DNA from 4 places in the Microbispora sp. H10670 genome. Region 3 is predicted to be linked to each of the others. Evidence: riboswitches for the same ligand, from Rfam matches in the RefSeq annotation. Region 3 holds a riboswitch; each other region holds the start of a gene.

Region 1 (4,864 bases), on a different contig from region 3:
TCAGCGCATAGGCCGGCACCCCGCCGATCCGGCGCAGCGTCGTATCCAGGCACGCGACGATCGTCGGCAGCGTCTTGTCCCAGACCGGGATCACCACCCGGAATCGCGACCAGGCCAGCCACGCGCACCACAACGTGGTCTGCCGCCCGCCGATCAGCGGGCCGGTGCCCCAGTCCCACTGCAGCCACAGCCCCGGCTCGACCACCCACGGCCGGTAGATGCGATGGCGGCCCAGCCGATACTGCGCTTTGGCCTCGGCCACCGTCCGCCGGGTGGTGCGCTCACCGCCGGCGAACCCCATCGCGACGATCCGCTTGTGCACCACATCCCCGCGGACCTTCCCCCGCGAGCGGACCACCAGCTCCTCGATCTTCGGCAGGTAGGCATCGATCGCCCGTTCCCGGTGCTTGCGCTGCTCGGGGGCCTGCCCCGCCGCGCGCATCTTCACATAACGGGCCACCGTGTGGTGGTCACACCCGGCCAGCTCGGCCGCAGCCCGGTAACTGCCGGTGAGGTCATACGCCTCGAGAATCTCCATGATCTCCCTGCTGCTCTTCACCCGCTCGACTGTCGCCGACCGGGACAAGTACGGAAGGAGCGGGGAGATATCTGGCCGTCCACGGGGAACCCGGCGGCCATCAGTGGGGCGGTATCTGGCCGCCTACGGGGAGCTTTCCATGGCCGCCGTCAAGCTCGCCGCTCTCGTCCAATGGGACGTCACCGCCGGACAACCAGTCGAACAGCGGCCCGGGCTGGTCATTCTCGTCCGCGACGAAGCCGTCCACCGACACCGAGCTGTACATGACCACCTTGCCCACGGGGCTCTCCTCTGCTTTGGGCGCCCCGAGGTTGACGATGAGCAACGCCGCCGGCATCGAGCGCCGAGACGGTCCAGCCGCGCTGCCGCCGGAACGGGCGAGCGTCCGGCGTTACGCAGTCGGCAGGTCGGTACAACTCCTCGCGTCGGCGCCGGCGTCGGACATGGTGAAGTAGGCGGCGCTCTCCGCGTCCGCCGGGTAGTACGACTCGATCGCGACCTCGTCCAGGGTGATGTCCATCGGAGTGCCGAACGTGGTGGTGGTCGAGAAGAGCCGTAGTTCTCGTTCGCCGAAGCGGAAGATCATCGGTACGGCGATCTCGGACTCGATCGGGTGGCTCACGTCCTCGGCGCCGGGCGCCAGCAGTTCCTCGTAGAGCGCGGTGAGTTCGGGGTCGGGAGCGGTGGCGAGCTGACGCGCGATGCGGGCACGAAGCAGCGAGCGCACCTCGGCCAGATTGACGATCTGGGAAGCGAGCCCGCGCGGGTCCAATCCCAGCCGCACCATGTTGATCGGCGGCCGTAGCAGGTCGGGGGCGACATTCGCCAGGAACGGGTCGATGGCTCGGTTGGCCATCGCGATGTTCCATCCACGATCGATGACCAGCGCCGGGTACGGCTCGTGGGCGCGCAGCACCCGCGCGATCGCGTCCCAGGCCGCCGGCAGCGCGTCCCCGTTGAGCGGTCGCTTCGCGTAGCGGGGCGCGAAGCCGGCGGCGAGCAACAGCCGGTTTCGCTCACGCAACGGCACGTCGAGCTGATCGGCGAGCCGGAGGATCATGTCGGCGCTCGGGTGGGACTTGCCGGTCTCCACCAGGCTGACGTGACGGGCTGAGACGTCGGCGGCGATCGCGAGATCGAGCTGGCTGATCCGCCGGCGATGCCGCCACTGCCGTAACAGTTCCCCGATCGTGTACACGACCGTCGATGCTACGCATCGCGGCGCGCTGCGCCATGAAATGCGAGTTCATCGACACCGTCGCGATCGACGGAGACACTGCATTCCCGTGACCACGCAGAACATGACCACAGACAACAAGAGCATCGTCCAGCGGGCGCTGACGGCACTGGTCGCGACGGGCGACGTCGATGCGCTCGCGCCGTTGCTGAGCGACGACTTCGTCCATCACAGGCCGGACTCGACTTCGAGAACCAAGGCGGAATGGCTCGCCGCCGTACGCGCCGCGCTCGTCCCGCTCGCCGGCATGCAGGTCGAGATCCAGCATGTGCTGGCCGATGGTGATCGCGTCGTGATGTGCTCGCGGCGCCGGCTGCCCGGTGCCGGGCCGGGGATCGTGGTCGTCGATGTCTGGCGCCTCGACGACGGGCTGATCGCGGAGGCGTGGGAGATCATCGAGCCGGTGGCGCAGGCAGCCGCCAATCTGACGTGGTGGGAACCCGCTGATCACTGACCCGGTCACAAGCCGAGAGCCGCGGTCGTGAACACGAGACCCCGGTCACAGGGGCCCGGGTTCGCCGCGGCTCTGAGGCTTCTTGGTCGAGTATTCCTACGGGGATCTCGTCAGGATGCGAGTTCGGCGGGGTAGACCGGGTAGCCGTACCCGGCGACCTGCCAGGTGGGGCGGGTACGGGCCTCGACGGCTCCGTTGCCGGTGTTGCCCTCGACGGTGCGGATCGTGCCGTTGCCGTTGTCCCTGACGACGAAGCCGACGTGCTGGATGTCGTCGATCTTCTTACTGCCGCTCCAGCTGAAGAACACCACGGCCCCGGGCTTGGGCGTACGGCCCCAGCGGCCGTGGTCGGCGAACCAGCGGGCGTGCTCCACGGTGTAGGCGTCGGAACCCATGACCGGCTGGATGCCGAGCTGCTGGCCGACCCAGGAGACGAACATGTCGCACCAGGGGGCGTTCTCGTACTCTTCCAGCGCCCCGCCGTCCCGCGCGAGGGTCTCGCGGGCGCGCGGGCTGGTCATGTACCACTCCTGGAACTTGGTCCCGCCGCCGTCGGCGTCCTCGCTGATGCCGACCTGGCTCGCGGCCAGCTTGATGACGTCCTGGGGGCCGACCTTGGGCAGCCGGGCGGCGATCTCGGTCAGGGACGGCGCGGCCGCGGCGGCCGGGCCCTTGCCGGCCGCCGGGTTGTCCGCCGCCTGCGCGGCGGGCGGGGCGATCGCCACGGCCGAGGCGAGGACTCCGCCGGCGAGGGCCGTGCGCAGACAGGTCGTGAGGGCGTGCATGATGGGCGGACTCCCTTTGCTTCCATGCCGCCGACCGGGTTAGCTGACGGGTTCGGGCTGGAAGTCGCCCTACGGCAGGTACGCCGATTCACCCCAGGAAGAGGTTGGGTCCCCGGCTCCGCTTGCGCGGATTAGGCGGCCGAACGGCAGGCCGAGATCGGCCGGCCGCGTCGGTGTGAGGTGGGCTTTCTTGACCACTGAGATGAGCAAGTGGGCCCCGAGTTGCCCAAAACGTAATAGACACGTCCAAACCAGTCAAGTGATGACAAGTCGGGTTTTGCCTGGTGAGACGCCGGGGCGGCGAGAGCAAAGGGCGGGTTCGCCCGTCCTACCGGGGTTGCCGCGTTCCCCTTCTTCTCCTCTGCTCACACCTCTGTTCGCTCACAGCGAACGCGCCTCGCTGACCTGGGGTGAGTCGGGGCTGCCGATCCGGCCGGCCTACCCCGCTCGGGCAGGCGTTCGCCGAGTCCGGCCGGATCGACAAGACCCTGCACCTGCTGTCCATCCTGGACCCGATCGACGACACCTACCGCTGCAGGCTGAACAAGCAGCTCACCGTCCAGGAGTCCCGGCACCGGCTCGCCCGCAAGATCTGCCACGGCGCAGGCGGGCAGATCCGCAAGGCCTACCGTGAAGGACAAGAAGATCTCCATCTCCTCCTCCACGCCGGCCGAAGGTCCGCGACAGCTCTGCGAGATCCCCGACCGGCCCGCCTTCCCCGACGGCGGTGGCGTGCAGGAGGCAGAGGCGTAAGACCTCCCGAGCTTGGGGCCACTGGTCCGGCGAGTGTGGGCTCACGCGGGGCCGTGGTCGGTGCAGACCGCGCTGAGGTCGGTGCCGTCCGAGCCCTCGAGCCGGGGAGTCGAACGGGGCGCGAAAGTACTCCCACAGGCCAGTGTCGCTGATTAGATGAGGCCGTCCCCCGCAACAGCTGAGATCACCAGCCTGCCGGCGACGGCCGCCGCTGAGTCTGGCAGCTCGCCTCGGGCCACCGGCGTTACCGCAAGGCCTCCGGCGAAATCAGTCCAGTCTCGACGGCGGGCAGGAACTGCGGCTCATGTGGTCGTCAGGGCCGAACTCCACTGATCGAGCAGGAGCGCGCTTGCTTGCTGGACGTCCGGGAGGCGGGTGGGGTCGGCGAGGGTACCGCGCAGGAGGAAGTCGGCGATTTCGCGGGGGAGGGTGTCGGGGTCCGGAGTGGGGTCGCTGCCGCGGTCGCGCATGGCCTCGAGAATCAGGCCGGTGATGGCGCGTCGCACGAAGTACGGGCCGCCGACGATCTGGAGTTCCCCGCTGTCGATGGCCTGGGCGATCAGTTCCTCGGTGAGGCGGTGCAGTTCGTCCCGTTTCGCGGCCTGGGCGGCGAAGTCGGGGAGTTCGAGGACGTCGTCGTTGTAGAGGCCGCGGGTGTCGTAGGGCAGGACCAGGATGGCGTAGAGGTCGGCCTGCAGGTAGGCGTGCAGCCGCGCGGCGGGGGACCCGTCGGCGGCCAGGGCCGTGCGGAGGCGTTCGAGGGCGGGAAGCAGATCCGCGTCGAGGAGTTCGGCGAGGATCTCGGCCTTGCTGGCGAAGTGCCGGTAGATGGTCGGTTGCCGCACTCCGACGGCGTTGGCGATGTCGCGGGTGGAGGTCCCGTGGTAGCCGCGCACGGCGAAGAGCTTGGACGCCGCGATAAGTGCTCGCTGACGGGTGACGCCGTCCGGTCCGCGTACTGCCATGTCCGTCCTCTCCCTGCCGGGTCACCTACCGGGTGGCCGAGTTCACGCCTCCGTCAAGTCTGGACCGCCCTCTTGCCAACACAAGCTATCAATCTATAGCTTTACCGCCCAACCGGTGTTCTGCCCGCAGGA
Region 2 (4,864 bases), on a different contig from region 3:
GCCCTCCAAACCGAGCGACGCGAAGGAGACCAGGGAGGAGGGGCCGCCCGAGACGGCGGCGGACCGGGGCCGCGAGGTGCCGGGCGCGGTCTCGCTGTTGATCGCCGCGAAGCTGTTGTCGGCCCCTCTGAGCAGGGCCTCGGTGAGGATCCCGTCGGTCAGCAGGACGGCCAGCACGCCGACGCCGAGCGTCGCGGCCAGCCGCGCCGCCGTGGCGGGGATCCACCTGCCGAGCACGCCTCCGAGCGCCCGTGCGGCGACGCGCAGCGCCCTGGCGGTGGCCAGCAGGAGCAGGAACACCGCCGCCGCGACGAACGGCACGCCGAGATAGCCGAGCCGTTCCGGCGGGCGCAGCCCCATCAGCGGGTAGATGGCCCTCTGGGCGCGTACGCCGAGGACCAGCGACGCGGCGCCCAGCCCGCAGCCGAACGTCGCGACCAGGCGGCGGACCCGCCGCCGTCCTGTACGGCGCCACCCCTCGCGCCATCCCGCGCACCGGGCCCCGGCATACCGCCGGACGACCGGGGCGGCGCTCCGGCGGGCCAGGGCGCCGGCGGTCACGCCGGCCAGGTATCCGGTCGCGGTCAGCACCCCCGCGATGATCCCCTGCAGCGGCCACGAGCGGGGCAGCAGCGACGGAGTGAGGGACAGGCAGAAGAAGATCGCGGCGAACAGGATCCCGGCCGTGTCCAGCGCTCCGCCGAGCCGTACCCGCCCCTCCCGCATCAGGCCCCCGATTCACCGCCTGTCCGCCGAACTCGCGGAGCAGGCAGGCTATCAAGTCACCGGCAGGTCACGGCCCCGCCCCCCGCGCGGCCTCATCCCCAGTGGTCGCCCCAGCCCCACAGGTTGGGCCCGAGCGCCGTGGCGGGGTCGTCGTGGTACACGCCGAACCTGCCGCGGAAGAACAGCATCGGCCGCTGCTCCGGATGGACGGGTTCGAGTTCGCGGACGAGGCCGATCACCACGTCGTGGTCTCCGGCCACGTGCACCTCCCGGACCTCGCCGTGGACGCGCAGCAGCACGTCCCGCAGGGCGGGCGTGCCCCAGCGGGACAGGTCCCAGGCGAGCCCGGCGAACTTGTCGCCGTTGCTCGATCCGAACCTGGCGCACACGTCGACCTGCTCCTCGCCGAGGACGTTGACGCAGAAGCGGCCGGACTTCCTGATCCGCGGCCAGGCGCGGCCCTTGTGGTCGGCGCAGAAGAGCACGAGCGGTGGTTCGAGGGACACCGACGCGAACGACTGGCAGGCGAACCCCACCGGATCGCCGTCGTCGAGACCCGTGACCACGGTCACGCCGGTCGCGAACATCCCGAGCGCGCGGCGGAACTCCGCGGGCGACGGCGGCGGCGCGTCTCCGGAGCCGGGGTCGCCGAGGCCGGGGCCGGCGGAAGCTGCGGTCATGGGTTCACCTCTCGCGTGCGGTCCGGTGGCTCCGGTGTGCCTTTGGTGCGGCTCTGGTCCGGTGACTCAGCGCTCAGGTCACGAACTTACAAACCCCCTCGGCGCCGCGCCGCACGGGATCCCGTCCAACGGGGCGGCCTGCATGACGAGTCTTCCCAGGTAAAAACAGGTTTTGTCAGGTTTACACCATTGTTGAGCTGTATGTACCTTTAGGTGCCACGGCATGGGTACCGGTGACATCCGCGTCGCCTCCGTTGCCGTGTCGTTGCCCGGACCGTGCGCTCTTCTGTGCGCGCGGCCGCCGAATCCGCGTTCCGCGGAGCCGGGGACCCACTTCTCGGGGTGAATCGGCGCGCAGGCCCCCAGATGCGCCCGTAGGGCACTTCCTGCCCGAACCCGTCAGCTAACCCGGTAGGCGGCATGGAAGCAAGGAGCTCAACCGCGTCATGCCCACCATCAGGTTCTCTCCCGCCGGGCGGCCCTCCGCCCGCCGCCTGCGCGCCGCCCTCGCCGCGGCGGCACTCGCGGTCACGGCCGGCACGGCCACCCTCACCGCCGCCACGCTAGCCGCCACCGCGGCCGCGCCCGCTCCCGCCTACGCGAACCCGCACACGTACGGCCAGGACGTCTCCGGCTACGAGGCCGACCACGACTGGATCAACAGCCGGGCGCAGTTCGGCTTCATCAAGGCGACCGAAGGCCTGGACTGGGTCGACTCGTCCTTCCCCCGGCACTGGCGGGAGCTGGACAAGAAGGGGATCGTCCGCGGCGTCTACCACTACGGCCACCCCTCCAACGACCCGATCGCCGAGGCCGACCACTTCCTCCGGGTGGTGAACGCGCAGCCGGGCAAGCCCGGCGACATCCTCGTGCTCGACCTGGAGACCGCCGACGGCCAGTCGGTGCAGCGCGTCAACGCCTGGGCCAGGAAATGGCTGGAGTACGTGACCGCCAAGACCGGCGTCCGGCCGATGTTCTACAGCGGCTGGAACTTCGCCGACAAGTACGGCCGCGGCCTGGGCGACTATCCGCTGTGGGTGGCCCACTACAGCCGGAACCCGGGCGACATCACCCCGCCGGCCGACTGGAAGAGCTGGGCGATCCACCAGTACACCGACTCGCCGATCGACCAGAACGTCTCCGCGCTGAGCCCTCTCGAGCTGCGCGCCCTCGGCCGCCACTGAGGCTCCGTGGTCCCGGGGCGGGCGCCGCCCGCCCCGGGACCATTCTCAGACCGCTTTCAGACCATCCCTGACCACATCAGACCACCGCGCCCGATCCGTCGCGGGCCACGGGCCGGCGACGCGGAGCGGCGGGCGCGGGCGGCGGCTGACCGGCGCGCCTCTCCAGCTCGATCGCCGCCGGCCCCGCCACGAACGACGACGACAGCGTGCCCGCCACGATGCCGATCAGCAGGGCGATCGCGAAGTCGCGCAGCGAGTCGCCGCCGAACACCGCCAGCGCCGCCAGGATGAACAGCGCGCCGAGCCCCGTGTTCACCGTACGCGGCACGGTCTGCAGGATCGCCGTGTTCACCACCCGCCCGAAGGGCGTCCCCCGCGACACCGGCCACAGCTCGCGGACCCGGTCGAAGAGCACGACCTTGTCGTTGACCGAGTACCCGATGATCGTCAGCATCGCGGCGAGGAAGACGCCGTCGATCGGCTTGCCCAGCCAGGCGAACGTGCCCACGACGACGGCCGCGTCCACGAACAGCGCCGCCACGGCCGCGGCGCCGAACGTCCACCGGAACCGGAACGCCAGGTAGGCGAGCTGCGCCGCGAGCGCGACGCCGAGCGCGATGAGCGCGTTGCGGCGCAGCTCCGCGCCCAGGCTCGGCCCGACGAGCTCGTCGCGCTGCTTGGTGACCTCCCCGACGCGCCGGTCCAGGGCCTCCTCGACGCGGACGACGTCGTCGGCGGTGATCTGCCCGGTCCGTACGGAGATCGCGTCGTCCGACCGCTGCACGACGGCCGTGGGGAACCCGGCGTCCGACACCGCCTGCCGGGCCGCGGCGACGTCGACCGGCCTGCTCGTGCCGAACTCCACGATCCGCCCGCCGGTGAACTCGACGCCGTAGTTCAGGCCGCGGGTGACCAGCCCCGCGCCCACCAGCACGAGCAGCCCGGCCGCGACGGCGAGCCAGCGCCGCCCCGCCCGCATCAGGTCGGGGTTCCGCCGGGTCAGCCAGGTCCTGACCCGGCCGATCGAGCCGAGGCCCGACACCCCCGGGCCGAACCTGCCGATCAGGGCGGCGGCGAGCACCCGGGTGATCAGCATGGCCGAGATCAGCGAGGCGAGCACGCCGATCGCCAGCGTCACGCCGAAGCCCTTCACCGGCCCCGACGCCAGCCAGAAAAGCAGCCCGGCGGCGAGCAGGGTGGTGATGTTGGAGTCGGCGACCGCGCTCCAGGCTTTCTTGAACCCCCGGTCCAGGGCGGCCTTGAGGCCCCGGCGGGGCGCCGCGCCGTACTCCTCCCTGGCCCGTTCGAAGACCAGCACGTTGGCGTCCACGGCCATGCCGATCGCCAGGACGAACCCGGCGAGGCCGGGCAGCGTGAGCGTGGCGCCCATCGCCACCAGTCCCGCGTACGAGATCAGGCCGTAGCAGGCCAGCGCGACCGCGGCCAGCAGGCCCACCAGGCGGTAGACGAGGCCGATGAACACCGCGGTGAGGATCACCCCGGCGACGCCCGCCTTGGCGCTCGCCGCGATCGCGTCGGCGCCGAGGGTGGGGCCGACCGTACGCTGCTCGACCAGCTCCAAGGGCACCGGGAGCGACCCGCCCTTGACGAGCACGGCGAGGTTCTGCGCCTCCTCGGCGGAGAACGACCCGGTGATCTGGGTGGTGCCGCCGGGGATGCCCGCCCCGCAGGTCACGGTCTCGTTCACCTGGGGCGAGGAGATGATCTCGTCGTCGAGCACGATGGCGACCCTGCGCCTGGGATCGCCGATCGGCTCGCAGGCCGCCTTGCCGGTCAGCTCCCGCCAGGGGCCCGCCTCCCGGAAGTCGATCGTCACGAACCAGCCGGGCCCGAGCTGGGGGTCGGTGCCGGCGGCGGCGTCGGTGACGCCGGCCCCGCTGAGGGCGACCGGGCCGAGCTTCAGCTTCTGGCCGCTCTCGTCGGCGACCGCGTCCTTGTCGCCGTCCCCGGCCGGGCCGAGCACCGGGTGGAAGTTGAGCTGGGCGGTCTTGCCGATGACCTCGGCGGCCTCGCGCGGGTCGAGCACGCCGGGCAGCTCCACGATGATCCGCTTCTCGCCGGAGCGGACCAGGGTGGGATCGACGACTCCGAGGGCGTCCGCACGGCGCCGGAGCACGTCGAGGGCACGGTCGGTGGCGTCGGCGTCCGCCCTGACCGTGGGGGAGTCCTTCGTCTCGAAGACGAGCTGGGTGCCGCCGCGCAGGTCGAGCCCGAGGCGCGGGGCCATGGTGAGGGCGAGCAGCAGTGAGGTGG
Region 3 (4,864 bases):
ACGCGGCGGTGTCGCGGTCATTGCCATCTCGCGGGCGGGTCCGCCGGTCCGCCAAGCATGGCATGTCCGGGTGGTCCCGTTACCGAATTTTCCGGAGCAGGCGCCGTCGACCCCCGGAACCGTCACGCCATACGAAAAACGGGGCCGATGGTCCACGCCATCGGCCCCGTCCGCGGTCATTACTTGACCTTGACCACCACGGTGTTGGCGACCTTGTCGTGCAAAGCCTGCTGCAGCGGCTTGTCCCACAGCAGCCAGAGCACGTTGAGAAGGGCGGCCAGGTTCGCGAGGTACTTGATGAAGGGAATCCACGACAGGAACTGGAAGGCGAAGAGCACTCCGGCGCGCTTCATCGCCGCGTCCTGGGGCAGCCCCGCCGCGGTCAGCGTTCCGCCGACCGGGACGACCTTGATGCCCATCGCCATCTTGCCGAGGGTCTGCCCGCGTGAGCGCAGCATGAAGAACTCGTAGACGGCCATCACGACGCCCCCCAGCACGGCGACGAGCAGCGCGGCCAGGAAGGCCCCGCTCTCCAGGGTCGTGACGCCGGTCGTCGGGTCGATGCTGGCGGCGGTGAACACCAAGCCCCCGATGACGGCGCTGAGGATCATGTAGGGGATCCCGACGACGACACCGTCGATCAGCCGGGCGACGAGGCGCTGCCACCACTCCGCCAGCGGGGCCGGCGCGCCGGGCGGGATCGCCCCCTGCGGCGCGTACGACTGCCCGTAGGCGGGCTGGCCGTACCCCGGCGTGGCCTGCCCGCCGCCGTAGCCGGGCTGGCCGTACTGCTGCTGGCCGTACTGCTGCTGACCATAGCCCTGCTGCGGAGCCTGCTGGCCGTAACCCTGCTGCTCGTAGCCCTGCTGGCCGTACGCCTGCGAGCCGGATGCCTGCGGGCCGGTCTGCTGGCCGTACTGCTGGTAGCCCCCCTGCGACTGCTGGCCGTAGCCGCCCGTCGGCTGGCCCTGCTGCTCGCCGTAACCCTGTTGCTGGCCGTACCCGCCCTGGGAGGACTGGCCGTACTGCTGCTGGCCGTAGCCCTGCTGCGACGCCTGCTGACCGTACTGCTGGCCGTAGCCCTGCTGCGACGCCTGCTGCGGGGCCTGCTGGCCGTACTGCTGGCCATAGCCCTGCGGGCCCGTCTCCTGGCCATAACCCTGCTGGCCATAACCGCCCTGGGAGGACTGGCCGTACTGCTGCTGGCCGTAGCCCTGCTGTGAAGCCTGCTGGCCGTACCCCTGCGGGCCGGTGTCCTGGCCATAACCCTGCTGGCCGTACCCGCCCTGCGAAGACTGGCCGTACTGCTGCTGCTGACCATAGCCCTGCTGCGGGGTCTGCTGACCGTACTGCTGGCCATAGCCCTGCTGGCCGGTGTCCTGGCCATAACCCTGCTGGCCGTACCCGCCCTGTGAAGGCTGGCCGTACTGCTGCTGACCGTATCCGCCCTGGCCTGAGTCCTGGCCGGGAGTCTGCTGCGGGCCCGTCTGCTGTGCCCGATAGCCGACGACCGTGGCCTCGGGGTCGTAGTCCTGGGAAGGTCTGTCCGGGTTGTACCCGTGGTTCGAAGGCGGCGGTGGCGTCCCGTCCGACTCGTCCTGGGGGTACGGCGGCTGTCCGGTGCTCACCGTGTCACCTCGTTTCGAAGACGCATGCGCCGCATCTCAGTAGCACACGCTGATACCGCCAAAAGTAGCGACACGCGTATCAACAGTCACCTTTGCAGCGACTGACCATGACCGTCAAGATCAGCCACCAATGTCGGCATTATGACTCAATGGCGATCGAGATGCAGCAGCATTCGCGTGTTCCCCAGTGTGTTCGGCTTGACATGCTCCAGGTCGAGGAACTCGGCGACTCCTTCGTCGTACGACGCGAGGAGTTCCGCGTACACCTCGGGCGACACGGGGGTGCCCTGAATCTCGGTGAAACCATGGCGCGCGAAGAACTCCACGGCGAACGTGAGGCAGAAGACCCTGCGTACGCCGAGGCCGCGCGCGGCGTCGATGAGCGAGGCGACGATCCGGTAGCCGACGCCTCCACCGCGCACCGCCGGATCCACCGCGACGGTCCTGATCTCGGCCAGGTCCTCCCAGAGCACGTGCAGCGCGCCGCAGCCGACGACCTCTCCGCCGATCTCCGCGACCCAGAACTCCTGGACGTCCTCGTACAGCGTGACCGTGCTCTTCTTCAGCAGGCGCGGCCCGACGCCCGAGTACGCGTCGACGAGGCGGCGGATCGCCCTGACGTCCGGGGTCCTGGCCCGGCGCACCATAACGCCCCTGGCGCCGGATCCGCTCGGTGTCTGTGCGGCGACCTGCTCCATGAACGGCCAGCCTAGTGCCCCTCCCGCCGTCCCCCTCGCCTGTCGCGCGCGGATCGGCGTAGGCGGCTCCGATTTACGGTCAACCCCAAACGGTCCGTCCGACATCGCGCCTGACGTTCTGTAGCCACCGGAATACGGATCGACGCCGGATCGGACCCCGTGACGCACGTCTGGCCGCGCATCGATTTTCTCTGCTTCCGACCAGCACCTCAGATGTCACCAAAGCACCACAAACCCAGGTAGACCAGCCGGTATCACTGATCAACTCGTGACCCTAGCGTGATCATTTGGTTGTCAAACGTAGACGGGTTTGCGAGTTCTGGTTGAGCAACAACTCAGGGTGCACTATCGTCCAGCGACGATGCCGATCGTCGTGAGCGATCTCGACGATCGGGCGCCGAATCCTCGAAGCGCCGGTGCCCGAACCCTGTCGGGGGCCGGGTGCGGAGAGGAGCCGGGGACCCAATCCATGGGATCAGGATCGGTTCAGGTTCAGATCGTCCAGGGGTGAATCCGCAAGGTAGGGCTGCTCCGGCCCGAACCCGTCAGCTAACCCGGCAGGCGCTCGGCAGTGCCCAGCCGCACGACCCGTCACGACGACGCCGGCCGGTGCGGGGGCACCTATGGGAGAGGAGCTCGGTTGCGCATGCGTGGAGGACGGCAGGCGGGCAGGCACGCCCGTCGCCGACGGCCCGGATCCGGCCCGGCCGGTCCAGGTGCCATCCGGCGGTTCACCTTCGTCGGAGTCGCGCTCGCCGCGGTCACATTCGGCGCTCCGGTGGTCCGCGCGACCGCCGACCCGAAGCCGAGCCTCAAGGAGCTCGCCGCGGAGGTGGAGGACCTCTACAGCGAAATCGAGACACTCACCGAGCAGTACAACGGCGAGCGGGTGCGTCTGAAGGCGGCCGAGCGGTCCGCCGATCTCGCCAAGAAGAACCTCGCCAAGAGCGAGGCCGAACTGGAGACCCGCCGGCAGAGGGCGAGCGCCCTCGCCCAGCACTCCTACATGACCAACGGGCTCGGCAACGCCCTGGTGCTCGTGAAGTCCACGGACCCGCGGCAGTACCTCGACCAGGCCTCCACGACGTACGCGCTGGAGTTACAGCAGAGCCAGGAGGTCGCGGAGGTCAGCAAGGCGATGGACGCCGCCGCGCGGGCCAAGTCCAGCGCCGCCGCCCGCCAGAGCGAGGTCAGGAAGCTGCTGGACGGCCTCGACACGCGGCGCGACAAGATCACGAAGCTGATCAAGAAGACCGAGAGCAGCCTCTACCGGCAGGTCTCGCGAGAGGTCGGCACCGAGACGCGCAGGAAGATGTCGTTCCCCATCGTGGGGGGCGGCAAGGCCGCCCAGGCGGCGCGCTGGGCCCTCGCGCAGCAGCTCAAGCCGTACGTCTGGGGCGCGGAAGGGCCGCGCTCGTTCGACTGCTCCGGCCTGGTGATGGCCGCCTACCAGTCCGTCGGCATCAGCCTGCCCCACTACACGGGCGACCAGTGGACGGCCGGCACGCACATCTCCCGCGACCAGCTCCGCCCCGGCGACCTCGTGTTCTTCTACTCCGACCTGCACCATGTGGGCCTCTACATCGGCGGCGGCTACATGGTCCACGCGCCGCGCACCGGTGACGTCATCCACATCGCGAAGATCGCCGGACGGCCGTTCGCGGGCGGCGTGCGCGTCGCCGACTGATCACACGCATGATCGAGGTGCACGACCACCGTTCACCGGCCGCGCCCGCGTGCGCGGCCGGACGAGTTCGGGACGTGCTCAGATGAGACGGCGGCGGGCGGCCCAGGCGACGGCCTCGATAGCGGTCGCCACGCCGATCCGGTCGCAGATGCAGCGCAGCCGCCGCCGCACCGTACGGCCGCTGACGTCGAGGCTGCGGCCCACCCGGTCGGCGGTGACGCCCTTCGCCAGCTCGGCGAGCAGCAGTAGGTCCTCCTCGGTGAGACCGGCACGCTCAAGGTCCGAGGCGAGATCCTCACCCCGGTAGACGACCTCCGGATAACCCATCGTCCGCCCTCCCCACGACGATGATTCGTCGGCCCACCCTCCAGGGACGGTAAACGCCTTTGCTGAAGGCCGTCAAGGTGCGGCGGCGGGCCGCCGGTCATACGCATCCCTGGCGGCCTCCACGTCCTCCATGTGGATCTCCGCCCAATTCTTGATCGCTTCCAGTAGCGGCATCAGGTTCTCGCCCAGGGGAGTGAGCCGGTAGTCGACACGTACCGGCACCGACGGGGTGACCGTACGCGAGACCAGTCCGTCGCGTTCCATCGTCCGCAACGTCTGCGTGAGCATCTTCTGACTCACCCCGGCGATCGTCCTCGCCAGTTCGCTGTAGCGGAGGGACCCGCGGGCGAGCGCGGTCAGCACGAGACTCACCCACTTGTCGCTGAGCGCGTCGAGCAACTGCCGGGACGGGCAGGTCGCCACGTACGCGTCGTACCGCCGCCGCGCCTCCTCCCGCCGCTGGGCCGCCGTCCGGGTGGGCATGATCTTCCCTCCGCCTCCGTTACGCACCTCGGGGTGCCTAC
Region 4 (4,864 bases), on a different contig from region 3:
GGGCGCTCCCCGGAGCGGAGTCCGCGCCGGCGTCGCCCCGCTCGCGCGCCGTCCCGCCGGGCGCCATCCACGGCGGCGCCTGCGGAAGCATGAACGGAGACTCCCCGTCCTGCGGCGCCCCGCCGGGCGTGAGAGCGAATGGTCCCGCCGGCCGCCACGACGGCGTGGCGTCGTTCGTGTCCGCGGTGGCCGTCGTCCCGGTCGGAGCCGGGTCCGGCGGCACGACGGCCGGCCCGGAGAGGAGGGCGGCGGCCAGTACGGCAGTGCAGAGAGGCATGAGACTCCCCCGAGGTCATGGATGGTACGAGCACGACGGTAAGCGCCGCACCAGGGAGTGATCACGCATCCCACGACCAATGTCCGGTCAAGCATGGTGATCGGGCGCTTCACCCGCAAAGGTCCCATCACGCCTGTAAGCGGCCCGCCTGACGGCCGCCGCGGCGGCGTGGAACATACGGGTTCGGCGCCCTGCGGAAACGCCGGGGAAACGGCATGGAGATCAGGCGCCCAAGGGATCGCCCTTTTCCTGGATTCCCATCCCGAGTGCCGGCGAGACGGGGGGGGTATGCGCGGGCCCATGAGTGACAAGCGCGAATCCGAGGAACCGAAGGTCGGCGACGAGGTGACCTGGAAGAGCCACGGCGGGACCGCCGAAGGCAAGGTCGAGAAGAAGATCACCGAACGGACCGAGGAGGCCGGCCGCACCGTGGCCGCGTCTCCGGAGGAACCGCAGTACAAGGTGCGCAGTGAGAAGAGCGGCGGCTCGGCGGTGCACAAGCCCTCGGCTCTGCACCCGAAGAAGTGACGCCCGGAGAAACGAGCACGGAGAAACGAGTTCGGGGAAGTGACGCCTGGAGAAGTGACGCCGCCGGGGGTCCTGCGCCGGGCGGGCCGGAGGCCGCGCCCGGCGCGTCACGCACCCGCTCTAACTGAGCGTCTTCTTCCAGTGGAAGCCGCCGGGCAGGTTCACCGTGAGGGTGCGACGCCCGTCCGCCGTCTTGGTCACGCGGAAGGCGCGGCCGCCGTAGCTGTGGCCCACGCCGCCGCGCGACAGGTTGAGTCTGAAAGGCCCCATCTTGATTGACTTACGGTAGCTCCAGCCCATCGTTTCCCTCCGTGTTTTCCGTGCCCCCGCGACTACCCACAGAAGCGATCAGCACACGCGCTCGCACAGAGGTGCATGTCGGGACGCACCGCCACCGTCCTCGCCGTACAACTCCTGGTCACAGGGTGGGAACCTTTGTCCGGTGCAATGACGAGACGGCGGCTGGGACCGTGTAAAAACGATGCCTATGGCTAAGGATGGGGACGAGGAGCCGATCGCGGACGACCTGGAGGCCGTCACGTCCGCCGTGCTCACCGCGTCGCGGGTGCTCGTCGCGATCTCCGCACGCTCCCTCGCCTCCGCGGAGGACAGAGTCACACTGCCGCAGTTCCGGATGCTGCTGGTGGTCGGGCTGGGAGAGACCAAACTGGTCACGCTGGCCGAGAGACTCGGCGTGAATCCCTCGACCGCGATGCGGATGGCGGACCGCCTCGCCGCCGCCGGGCTGCTGAAGCGCGAGGTGAACCCGCAGAACCGGCGGGAGACGCTGCTGCGGCTGACCGACGTCGGCTCGCGCATCGTGGACGAGGTCACGGCCCGGCGCAAGGCGGAGATCGCGGCGATACTCGCCCGGATGCCCGCTCCCCGGCGTCAGGCTCTGATCACCGCCATGCGCGAGTTCACCGACGCGGCCGGCGAACCGCCCACGACCGTCTCGTTCCCGCTCGGCTGGCCCGATCCGTCCTCCTGAGCCGGCGCCCGCACGGACCTGGTGATCCGGTACGCCCGCCGGAAGCCGGCCAGGTTCGCGGCGGCGGCGCACTCGCCGGGCACGCGGTCGTCATGCGGACTCAGCATCCGGAGGCGGCGCACTCCCCCGGGATGAGGCCGCCGGAGCCACCGGCCGTCGAGGGCGTGTCGTCGCCTCCGCCGGAGCCGGTGCCCGCGCCGCCCTTCGTGCCGCCGCCCGCCTTTCCGGCCGGCCCGGTCTTCGCCTGGCCCGTGCCTCCGGGCGCCTGACCGGTGGACCCACCGGCGCCGGAGCCGGTGCCCGTGCCGTCTCCGGCGGGCGCCTGCGCGGAGCCTCCGTCCGCACCGCCGTCCGCGCCACCACCCTCGGCGTCGCCCGCCGAGCCGTCATCCGAGCCGTCATCCGTGCCGTCCTCGGCACCGGTCCCGGAGTCCGGTCCCGCCTCGGCGGGATCACCGGCGCCGTTCTCCTGCGCCGGCGCCGTCTGCTGCCCGGCACCGCCCGCGGAGGGGCCCGGGTCCGTGGCGCCGCGCAACGCGAAGCCCGCGCCCGCCGCCGCGAGTACGGCGACCAGGATCACGGCGACGATGACGAGGGGCTTCCTGCTCTTCGCGCCGGACGGCTCGTCGCTGGAGAGGATCTCCTGACGAAACTGATCATCCTGGCTCGTCTGTGAGGGGACGCGCCCGTACATGTGAGACAACTCCCAGCGGTCGTATCGGGGGAAGGCTCCACGGCTTCCGCGGGTGGCTGCCCACCCTAGCCGCGCGAGTCACCGAATTTCACAGACATCCGCAAACGATCTCAAACTCCCAGAGTGTTCCCAGGCGCCTCTCCGGCCGGTCAGCCGGGGAGGTGGAACGGCTCCTGCGCCGCGGCGGGGCCGGACACCCCGGCTCCCACGACCTCCTGGCCGCGCCGCTCGCCGCCGTACCCCTCCCGCCGCGGGCCACCCCTGCGGTGCCGTCCGCCGGACGTCGCCGCCGCGGCTGCCCTGAAGCGCAGACCGGTCACCGCGGTCGACACGAGCGCGAACAGCAGACCGGCCGGCAGGACGGCGTCGCTCGGCGAGAAGGCCGTGCCCGGCGGCTGCCCGTGACCCGCGGCCATGCTCCGCGTGGCCGACGCCGCCCCCTGGACCACCGCCCCCTGGACCGCCGCGTCCGCCGCCACGGGCTGCACGGTGACGGTCACCTTCGGGATCACCTTGACCTTGCGCGGCAGGCCGTACCCGACGATCTTGCTGGAGTCGCGCACCTTGCGCTTGAGCCAGACGCCGTCGACGTTGCCCTCGATCGTGTGGACCTTGCCGCCGACGACCTTCTCGACGATGCCGACGTGGTCGATGTCCTTGATGCGCTTCGACCCCGACCAGTCGAAGAAGACCACGGCACCGGGTTCCGGCTTGCGGCTCCAGGCGCCCTGCTGCTCGAACCACTTGGCGTGCCGGGTGGTCAGCGCGAACTCGCCGACGTGGTCCTGCACGCCCGCCCGGCTGGCCGCCCACGAGACGAACATGTCGCACCAGGGAGCCGCCTTGAAGTCGGAGTCCATGGCGATGTTGTCGGCGTACCACTCGCCGAACTTGGTCGGCTTCCCGGGCCGTTCCCGGTAGCCGAGCTCCGGGCGTACGGCGTCGAGCAACTGCTGTGCTATCGGATCGGTAGAAATCGAAGGCTCCTATGGCGCGCGTCAGAACATGACGAACCCGCCGCCGGGCACGACGGCATGCGGGCATGACCGTCACACCGACCGTCACGCCGGCGGACGCACCGGCGGACACGGCCGCGGCGGTCCCCGGGCGGGCGGGGTCGGACGGGATTCAGAAACGGGAGATGTGGCAGCCCGTCACGGGCGCGCCGTCACCCCGGAAGCCTGGAGACGTTCCAGGGCGGGCATGTGGTCCGGCGACGGAGGCCGGACCGGGTGGGCAGGTGGAGCGGACACTCCACGCGCTCTCCTCTCCTTGGCCGCCTACCGGGTTAGCTGACGGGTTCGGGCCAGGAGTAGCCCTACCGGATGGTCCGGATTCACCCCAGAAGAGACGTGGGTCCCCGGTTCCCGGGTTCGATGACATCCGGGATTCGGCGGTCGCCGGTCGTCCTCGGGTTGAGGACCACGCACCGGCGTACTGACCGGAAGCATAGTAGATCACGAGTAGGACACGACCGAAAAACCGGCAAACAGGTCCATTTCTGCACCTTCTGCACCATGCTTCCGCAGGTCCTCGCACTGACGGCACCTAATCGTGATATGCGCCACATCGTCCGGTACGGGCCCGTCTGGCACTCGGACTCCCATAAGCACGATGGCGGGGCGTGAGCGGGCTCGGGCCCTCTCACGCCCCGTCGATCCGGCCGGCCCCGCCGCGTCGGACCGCTGGCGTGGACCGCAGGCGGCGGGCTGCCGCGCCGGCTACCACTCACCGCCGGGTGCGCCGACTCCTCTCCGCCGGCCGTGCTCGTGCTGCCGGTAGTTGGCCGCGAACGCGAGCGCGCCGAGGCCGAACAGGAAGATCACCGCTCCGGTGACCACGTTGTTCCAGATGGTCGCGGTGGTCGCCGGCTGGCCTCTGATCACCCACGGCGCGATGATCGCCCAGACGCCGAGCACCGGTGTCACCCAGCTCACGCCGTACGTCCGGCCGAACGCGGAGGCGCAGCTCAGCGCGAGCGCCGTGACGACCAGCCCGACGATCAGGTTGTTGACCGTCAGGCCGCCGAACCCGGTGAATCCCACGATCCACGGCGAGATGGCGAGGTAGAGGCCGGCGAGGAGCGTCACCGCGTCCATGACCTGCGCCGGGGCGGTCGATCCCGCCCGGTCGTACGTCTGGCGCAGCTTCGTGACGTCCGGGCGTCGAGCCAGACCTGGTTGCACCATGATGTGTCACCTCTTCTCCCAGGTGGCCGGGGGCCCGAGACCCCTCTCTTGCATCATGCAACCGGGGACGGCGCGGAGGGGAGACCGCGAGACGCGCGGATTGCAGATGAAGTACATCTGTCAGGCAGATGGCGCCGGCGCCGTCAGGGCCTCCGCCGTGTTGACGATCGAGACGTGGCTGTAGG

Evidence for each region. Region 3 has a riboswitch for cyclic di-AMP ahead of HHX33_RS31995 (NlpC/P60 family protein). Riboswitches for the same ligand answer to the same signal wherever they lie in the genome.
Region 1: it holds a riboswitch for cyclic di-AMP, as region 3 does, so the genes downstream of both, HHX33_RS03775 (CHAP domain-containing protein) here and HHX33_RS31995 (NlpC/P60 family protein) in region 3, are expected to answer to the same signal.
Region 2: it holds a riboswitch for cyclic di-AMP, as region 3 does, so the genes downstream of both, HHX33_RS05400 (glycoside hydrolase family 25 protein) here and HHX33_RS31995 (NlpC/P60 family protein) in region 3, are expected to answer to the same signal.
Region 4: it holds a riboswitch for cyclic di-AMP, as region 3 does, so the genes downstream of both, HHX33_RS36495 (CHAP domain-containing protein) here and HHX33_RS31995 (NlpC/P60 family protein) in region 3, are expected to answer to the same signal.

Annotation. Positions count from the first base shown of each region.
Region 1 covers NZ_JABBWW010000002.1:29,129-33,992, reverse strand. The annotation lists gene istA (IS21 family transposase) at 1-559, opposite strand, end outside; gene HHX33_RS03790 (hypothetical protein) at 639-818, opposite strand; gene HHX33_RS03785 (helix-turn-helix domain-containing protein) at 930-1,736, opposite strand; gene HHX33_RS03780 (nuclear transport factor 2 family protein) at 1,825-2,229, shown strand; gene HHX33_RS03775 (CHAP domain-containing protein) at 2,340-3,014, opposite strand; cyclic di-AMP (ydaO/yuaA leader) riboswitch at 3,028-3,162, opposite strand; partial or broken gene HHX33_RS03770 (Tn3 family transposase) at 3,443-3,682, shown strand; gene HHX33_RS35555 (hypothetical protein) at 3,645-3,767, shown strand; gene HHX33_RS03765 (TetR/AcrR family transcriptional regulator) at 4,070-4,732, opposite strand.
Region 2 covers NZ_JABBWW010000002.1:371,862-376,725, reverse strand. The annotation lists gene HHX33_RS05410 (alpha/beta hydrolase) at 1-726, opposite strand, end outside; gene HHX33_RS05405 (flavin reductase family protein) at 819-1,406, opposite strand; cyclic di-AMP (ydaO/yuaA leader) riboswitch at 1,696-1,839, shown strand; gene HHX33_RS05400 (glycoside hydrolase family 25 protein) at 1,853-2,590, shown strand; gene secD (protein translocase subunit SecD) at 2,667-4,864, opposite strand, start outside.
Region 3 covers NZ_JABBWW010000038.1:2,331-7,194, forward strand. The annotation lists gene HHX33_RS37535 (RDD family protein) at 180-1,628, opposite strand; gene HHX33_RS31990 (amino-acid N-acetyltransferase) at 1,775-2,326, opposite strand; cyclic di-AMP (ydaO/yuaA leader) riboswitch at 2,752-2,905, shown strand; gene HHX33_RS31995 (NlpC/P60 family protein) at 2,973-4,013, shown strand; gene HHX33_RS32000 (LuxR C-terminal-related transcriptional regulator) at 4,092-4,340, opposite strand; gene HHX33_RS32005 (winged helix-turn-helix transcriptional regulator) at 4,413-4,823, opposite strand.
Region 4 covers NZ_JABBWW010000021.1:110,881-115,744, forward strand. The annotation lists gene HHX33_RS25990 (hypothetical protein) at 1-277, opposite strand, end outside; gene HHX33_RS25995 (DUF2945 domain-containing protein) at 578-805, shown strand; gene HHX33_RS26000 (DUF4236 domain-containing protein) at 926-1,105, opposite strand; gene HHX33_RS26005 (MarR family winged helix-turn-helix transcriptional regulator) at 1,293-1,796, shown strand; gene HHX33_RS26010 (hypothetical protein) at 1,897-2,490, opposite strand; gene HHX33_RS36495 (CHAP domain-containing protein) at 2,640-3,440, opposite strand; cyclic di-AMP (ydaO/yuaA leader) riboswitch at 3,752-3,896, opposite strand; gene HHX33_RS26020 (SPW repeat protein) at 4,212-4,679, opposite strand; gene HHX33_RS26025 (glycoside hydrolase family 15 protein) at 4,800-4,864, opposite strand, start outside.